3 regions of the Edwardsiella sp. EA181011 genome follow, and region 2 is predicted to be linked to each of the others. Evidence: predicted binding sites of a transcription regulator. Region 2 holds the regulator's gene; each other region holds the start of a gene.
What was found. The regulator PhoB, encoded in region 2, activates phosphate uptake and scavenging genes when phosphate is short. The targets are predictions, from matches to a motif close to CTGTCATAAAACTGNCNNAT.
Positions count from the first base shown of each region.

Region 1: a site for PhoB is predicted at 780-799, ahead of pstS (phosphate ABC transporter substrate-binding protein PstS). Genes of this name have one in related genera too.
Region 3: a site for PhoB is predicted at 940-959, ahead of glpT (glycerol-3-phosphate transporter). Genes of this name have one in related genera too.

Region 1 is NZ_CP011364.1:626,501-628,773, reverse strand. Features, by position in the region: gene QY76_RS02840 (glycosyltransferase family A protein) at 1-540, opposite strand, end outside; gene pstS (phosphate ABC transporter substrate-binding protein PstS) at 902-1,942, shown strand; gene pstC (phosphate ABC transporter permease PstC) at 2,005-2,273, shown strand, end outside.
Region 2 is NZ_CP011364.1:3,345,179-3,347,451, reverse strand. Features, by position in the region: gene sbcD (exonuclease subunit SbcD) at 1-596, opposite strand, end outside; gene phoB (phosphate regulon transcriptional regulator PhoB) at 787-1,476, shown strand; gene phoR (phosphate regulon sensor histidine kinase PhoR) at 1,497-2,273, shown strand, end outside.
Region 3 is NZ_CP011364.1:1,113,523-1,115,795, reverse strand. Features, by position in the region: gene glpA (anaerobic glycerol-3-phosphate dehydrogenase subunit A) at 1-734, opposite strand, end outside; gene glpT (glycerol-3-phosphate transporter) at 1,158-2,273, shown strand, end outside.

The sequences.
Region 1 (2,273 bases), 1.2 Mb from region 2:
ATGATATTTATGATATTTAACAAAACGGTAATCCTCTGCGCCGTAGTTACCGGCAAACTCTTCGTCATAGCCAAAGTGGCGAAAGAAACGCGCTCGCGACATAAAAAATAGATTAGAATGGCCTTTGTACCGTCCCTGCTCAGGGCTTGTTCTGTATATCTTATAGAAGTTACGCCCGGGATTTCTCGCGTTGATCAGGTACTCAAATGTTTCGGCCGGCAGTTCGTGATCCAAATCGGTCAGCAAAATTTTATCAGACTTTGCATAGGTAACCCCCAGGTTGCGTGCGCCAGCCTGATTCCATTTAATATCCTCGGTTATCTTTAACCAAGTAATATTCAAGTCAAAACTGCCAATGTCGTAGGTTATCGGGGAGCCATCATCGACAATAATAAACTCCACCGCGCTGCGGATGGATAACGGTAAATTTTCATACTTTCGCAGCAGTGAAAAGACAGATTCAATACTTTTCTGATTGCAGTAAAAGTGTGTCACATAAGACAGTTTAATATGTTGTTTGTCATTGTCTTGGTGAATCATTTAGCGGTTATCCTGTGAGCATAGCCATGAGGTGAGCGATTTTGCCCATTATCACACGGATAGTGGTTAATATCACCAACGATAGTAATATGTATTTGTTGTAGCTCGCAATTTTTAATATATCGTCATACGCGATTTATCTGAGGGCGCTGCGTTTTCTGCTGGCCGTCGAGCAGATGACCGCCGCGCTGACGACGGAACCCGCGGCCTATCGTGCGGCGTACGCCCTGGCCACTGAGTTGTCATAAAACTGTCATAATCCATACATTTTACTGTCATCAAACTGCCTTATTTTGCTACCTGCACCATACTTGATCCGATCGTTCATACGTTAGATGAATAACACTTCCCTGGAGGGAATATGAAACTGATGCGTACCGCTGTCGCCGGGATTGTCGCGGCGACCGTCTCCCTGAGCGCCATGCCTGCCTTTGCGGCGGAGAGCTTGACCGGTGCCGGTGCCACCTTCCCTGCGCCGGTTTACGCCAAGTGGGCTGACTCCTATCAGAAAGAGACCGGTAATAAAGTAAACTATCAAGGCATTGGCTCCTCTGGCGGCGTGAAGCAGATCATTGCCAACACCGTTGACTTCGGTGCCTCCGATGCGCCCCTGAGCGAAGAAAAGCTGGCGGCAGACGGCCTATTTCAGTTTCCGACGGTTATCGGCGGCGTGGTGATGGCCGTTAACCTGCCGGGCATTAAGTCCGGCGAGCTGACGCTGGACGGTGAAACGCTGGGCGATATCTACCTGGGTAAAATTAAAAAGTGGAACGACGCGGCGATTGCCAAGCTGAACCCGGGCGTTAAGCTGCCGGATCAGGCGATTGCCGTGGTGCGTCGCGCCGATGGCTCGGGCACCTCGTTTGTCTTTACCAGCTACCTGAACAAAGTCAACGCACAGTGGAAGAGTGACGTCGGCGCCGGATCTACCGTTAACTGGCCGACGGGGCTGGGTGGAAAAGGTAACGATGGTGTTGCCGCCTTTGTACAGCGCTTGCCTGGCGCCATCGGCTACGTCGAGTATGCCTATGCCAAGCAGAATAAGCTGGCCTACACCAAGCTGATCTCCTCCGAAGGGCAGGCGGTCAGCCCGACGGAGGTCAGCTTCAGCAATGCGGCGAAAGGCGCTGACTGGAGTGCGTCTTTCGCCCAGGATCTAACGAATCAGCCCGGCGATAACGTATGGCCGATCACCTCGACCACCTTCATTCTGGTTCACAAGGAGTCCAGCAAGCCCAAGCAAACGGTGGAAGTGCTGAAGTTCTTCGATTGGGCCTACAGTAAAGGCGCCAAGCAGGCCAACGATCTGGACTATGCGACCCTGCCGGCGTCGGTGGTGGAGCACATTCGTACCGCCTGGAAAAGCAGCGTTAAGGACAGCGGCGGCAACGCGCTGTACTGATCGCTTTTTGGCACGCACCGTACGGTGCGTGCCGTACCGTGACCGTTGAAGAAGAGATACGCATGGCTGATTCGCCTTTGTCTAATAAACAGCCGATGATAAAAGCGCCGAGTAAGCTTGGTGACGTCATTTTTGGGGCGCTGGTCAAACTGGCGGCCCTGATTACGCTATTGCTGCTGGGGGGGATCATCGTTTCGCTGATCGTCGCCGCGCTGCCCAGCATGGAGAAGTTTGGCTTTGCGTTCCTGTGGAGCAAAGAGTGGGATGCGCCCGCGGAGCAGTTTGGCGCACTGGTGCCTATCTACGGCACGCTGGTTACTTCCCTTATCGC
Region 2 (2,273 bases):
GATTCGGAGCCGCTGACGCCGACGGTGGTCAGGTGGCCGGTGGCGACGATCGGTAGCGGCTGCGCCAGCGAGGCCTGCAGCGCCAGCGCACGCTGATACAGGGTGTGGTAGTGATCGCTGATGGCCTGCTGCAGCGCCTGCTGCTTCTCCGCGGCGGACTGGCCGGCGCGGCTTTGCAGCAGGTCGCGCGGTCGCAGAAAGGGAACGGCGCACAGGATGGCGCCGGGGCTGCCGTCGCGTCGTCGCAGCAGCAGCGGCGCATCGTCGGCGTGGGCGCCTGCGATCACCTGGGTATGCAGGCAGGCCAGCAGCTCGCGGGACTCGTTGAGGGTCGCCACCGAGTCGTGGTTACCCGCCAGGACGATCAACTGACAGCCGCGCCCCTGCAGCGCCACCACAAAGCGGTTGTACAGCTCGCGGGCATAGCTGGGCGGCGTTCCGGTATCGAACAGATCGCCGGCCACGATGATGGCGTCGGCCTGCTGCTGCTCGGCCTGCAGCAGCAGCCAGTCGAGAAACACACGGTGTTCATCGGCGCGGCTTTTACCGTAGAAGTGCTGGCCAAGGTGCCAGTCGGAGGTATGGATCAGACGCATGGTGTCCCTTGCTTGGCAACGGGGGCGCGCCCGCGGCGGCGGGCGGAGGATATGGTGGCCAGTATACCCGGCGCGGCAAAAGGGCGCCAACCCGTTGGCCGCCGCGGCTGGGGGGATCTCTTTTTTTTCATAAATCTGTCATAAAAATGACGCATAATTGCAGCGGATGACAATTAACCGGGAAGTCAGTATGACCATACGCATTTTAGTCGTAGAAGATGAAACGCCCATCAGGGATATGGTGAGTTTCGTTCTGGAGCAGAACGGCTATCAGCCGCTGGAGGCGGAGAGCTATGACGGTGCGTTAAGCCAGCTGTGCGAGCCTTACCCCGATCTGATTCTGCTGGACTGGATGCTGCCCGGCGGCTCGGGTATCCAGCTTATCAAGCAGCTGAAGCGGGAGCCGGCGACCCGGGATATTCCGGTGATGATGCTGACGGCGCGCGGCGAAGAGGAGGATCGGGTGCGCGGCCTGGAGGTGGGCGCCGATGACTATATTACCAAGCCGTTTTCGCCCAAAGAGCTGGTGGCGCGGATCAAGGCGGTGATGCGGCGCATTTCGCCGATGGCGCTGGAGGAGACCATCAACCTACAGGGGCTGAGCCTCGATCCCGTCTCGCACCGGGTGATGGCCAATGACATCGCGCTGGAGATGGGGCCGACCGAATTTAAGCTGCTGCACTTCTTTATGACTCACCCTGAGCGAGTTTACAGCCGCGAACAGTTGCTCAATCATGTCTGGGGCACTAACGTGTATGTGGAGGATCGTACCGTCGATGTCCACATCCGTCGTCTGCGCAAGGCACTGGAGGGCAGCGGTCACGATCGCATGGTGCAGACCGTGCGCGGTACCGGCTACCGTTTCTCCGCCCGTTTCTGATCGGCGACGGAGTTCTGACTGTGTTAGATAAACTCTCCTGGAAGACGCTGCTGTCTGAGCTGCTGCTGTGCTGCGTGCCGGCGCTGCTGCTCGGCGCGCTGTTCGGCTATTTACCCTGGTTTTTACTGTTGGCGCTGTGCCTGCTATTGATGTGGCACGGCTGGAATCAGCTGCGGCTCTCCCACTGGCTGTGGGTGGATCGCAGCATGACGCCGCCCAGCGGGCGCGGCAGCTGGGAGCCGCTGTTTTACGGGCTGTACCAGATGCAGCAGCGCAATCGGCGGCGGCGGCGTGAGCTGGCCTTGCTTATCAAACGGTTCCGCAGCGGGGCGGAGTCGCTGCCCGACGCCATTGTGATGCTGACCGATGAGGGCAACATCTTTTGGTGTAACCATCTGGCGCAGCATCTGCTGGGGTTCCGCTGGCCGGAGGACAATGGGCAGAATATCCGTAATCTGCTGCGCTATCCCGAATTCAGCCGCTATCTGGGCACCGCCGACTACGCCCGGCCGCTGACGCTGCACCTTAACAGCGGGCGCTATATGGAGTTTCGCCTGATGCCCTACAGCGAGGGGCAGATGCTGATGATCGCGCGCGATGTGACTCAAAAGCGTCAGCTGGAGGGCGCGCGGCGCAACTTTTTTGCCAACGTCAGCCATGAGCTGCGCACGCCGCTGACGGTGCTACAGGGCTATCTGGAGATGTTTGGCGACGATGCCATGCCGGCGCCGCAGCGCGAGAAGGCGCTGTTGACCATGCAGGCGCAGGCGCAGCGTATGGATGGACTGGTCCGGCAG
Region 3 (2,273 bases), 1.7 Mb from region 2:
ACCATGTTGTTGATACGGTGGCCCAGGATCAGCAGCGCCCCCTTGGCCGGGAACATCTTGATACGCAGATCGGCATACTCGGCGATGTGCTGCCCCCAGATCCCGGCGGCGTTCACCACGATCTGTGCGTGAATGTCGTAGCGCTGGCGCGATTTATGGTCGATAACGCGCACGCCGGTCACCCGATCGCCCTGGCGCAGCAGCCCGCACACCTCATGGTAGGTCAACGCCTGGGCGCCGTGCTCACGCGCATCTAACATGTTGGCTGCCGTCAGGCGGAAAGGATCGACGGTGCCGTCCGGCACGCGCACCGCGCCCAGCAGATTCGGGTTGGCGGCAGGCTCCAGACGCAGCGCCTCGGCCGGTTCGATGGCTTCGGCATCGATACCCGCGGCGCGGCAGGCCTCAATAAAGTGCGGCTGATAGGCCAAATCGTCTTCCGGTAGCGTGATAAATAGTCCGTCGGTGCGCTCGACGCAGTGGCGGGCGATGCGCTTAAGAATACGGTTCTCTTCAATACATTCGCGCGCGGACTCACCGTCGGTCACCGCATAACGGGCGCCGCTGTGCAGCAAACCATGGTTACGGCCGGTCGCACCGGTGGCGATGTCGTGGCGCTCCAGCAGAATGCAACGCAGGCCGCGACGCGCGCAGTCACGGGCGATGCCGGCGCCGGTGGCGCCGCCGCCGATAATGACGACGTCAGTTTCCTGTGATGCGGGGCTCTGTAACATGAGTGGCTCCCAAGCCAAATGAGTAGTAATGACGCTAGTAGGCCATATTACGATGATGAAATGTTTGATAAGGAGCAAATACGCGCACAAAACGAAAATAATCAGGCCACAAAAGCTCATCAATGTGATCGAAATCACTCTACACACACGATTTAATCATACAAATAATCGTTATTTTTTACCCTAACGGTCAATTTGTATATCAAATTCATAAAACTGTAACAATATGAGTGATCTCTCACAGTATCGACGTTCGTAATTGCCTATCCTGCGCTCGAAAATGAAAACAGACGGTATATCCACTCGCCCCTACGCCAGTGGATGCGCGTCTTTTCTCTTGATAAGCATAGGGTGTGCCTTAACCGCATTCACTGGGGAAGCGGATTGAGACAGTACAAACAATAACAGTCATCGGAGAGAGTTATGTTAAGCATGTTTAAGCCCGCGGCGCATAAACCGCGGCTGCCGGATGCGCAGGTAGACCCGACCTACCGCCGCCTGCGCTGGCAGATTTTTATGGGGATTTTCTTTGGCTATGCCGCTTACTACCTGGTGCGTAAAAACTTCACCCTGGCGATGCCTTACCTGGTAGAACAGGGGTTCTCGCGCGGCGATCTCGGCTTTGCCCTGTCCGGTATCTCCATCGCCTACGGTTTCTCCAAGTTCATCATGGGCTCCGTCTCTGACCGCTCCAACCCGCGCGTCTTCCTGCCGGCCGGCCTGATCCTGGCCGCCGTCGTCATGTTGGTGATGGGCTTCGTCCCGTGGGCAACCTCCAGCATCATGACCATGTTCGTGCTGCTGTTCCTGTGCGGCTGGTTCCAGGGCATGGGGTGGCCGCCGTGTGGCCGTACCATGGTGCACTGGTGGTCGCAGAAGGAGCGCGGCAGTATCGTGTCGGTATGGAACTGCGCCCATAACGTAGGCGGGGGGCTGCCGCCGCTGCTGTTCTTGCTAGGGATGGCCTGGTTCAACGACTGGCACGCCGCGCTGTACATGCCGGCCTTCGCCGCCATTCTGGTCGCCCTGTTCGCCTTTGGCATGATGCGCGATACCCCGCAGTCCTGCGGCCTGCCGCCCATCGAAGAGTATAAGAACGACTATCCGGACGACTACTCCGACAAGGCGGAGCAAGAGCTAACCGCCAAGCAGATTTTCATGCAGTATGTCTTCCCCAACAAGCTGTTGTGGTACATCGCCATCGCCAACGTGTTCGTCTATCTGTTGCGCTACGGCATCCTGGACTGGTCACCGACCTACCTGAAAGAGGTGAAGCACTTCGCGCTGGATAAGTCCTCCTGGGCCTACTTCCTGTATGAGTACGCGGGTATCCCCGGCACTCTGATCTGCGGCTGGATGTCTGACAAGGTCTTCCGCGGCAACCGCGGCGCCACCGGCGTGTTCTTCATGACCCTGGTGACCATTGCCACCATCGTTTACTGGCTCAACCCGGCGGGCAACCCCAACGTCGATATGGCCTGTATGATCATCATCGGCTTCCTGATCTACGGTCCGGTCATGCTGATCGGCCTGCACGCC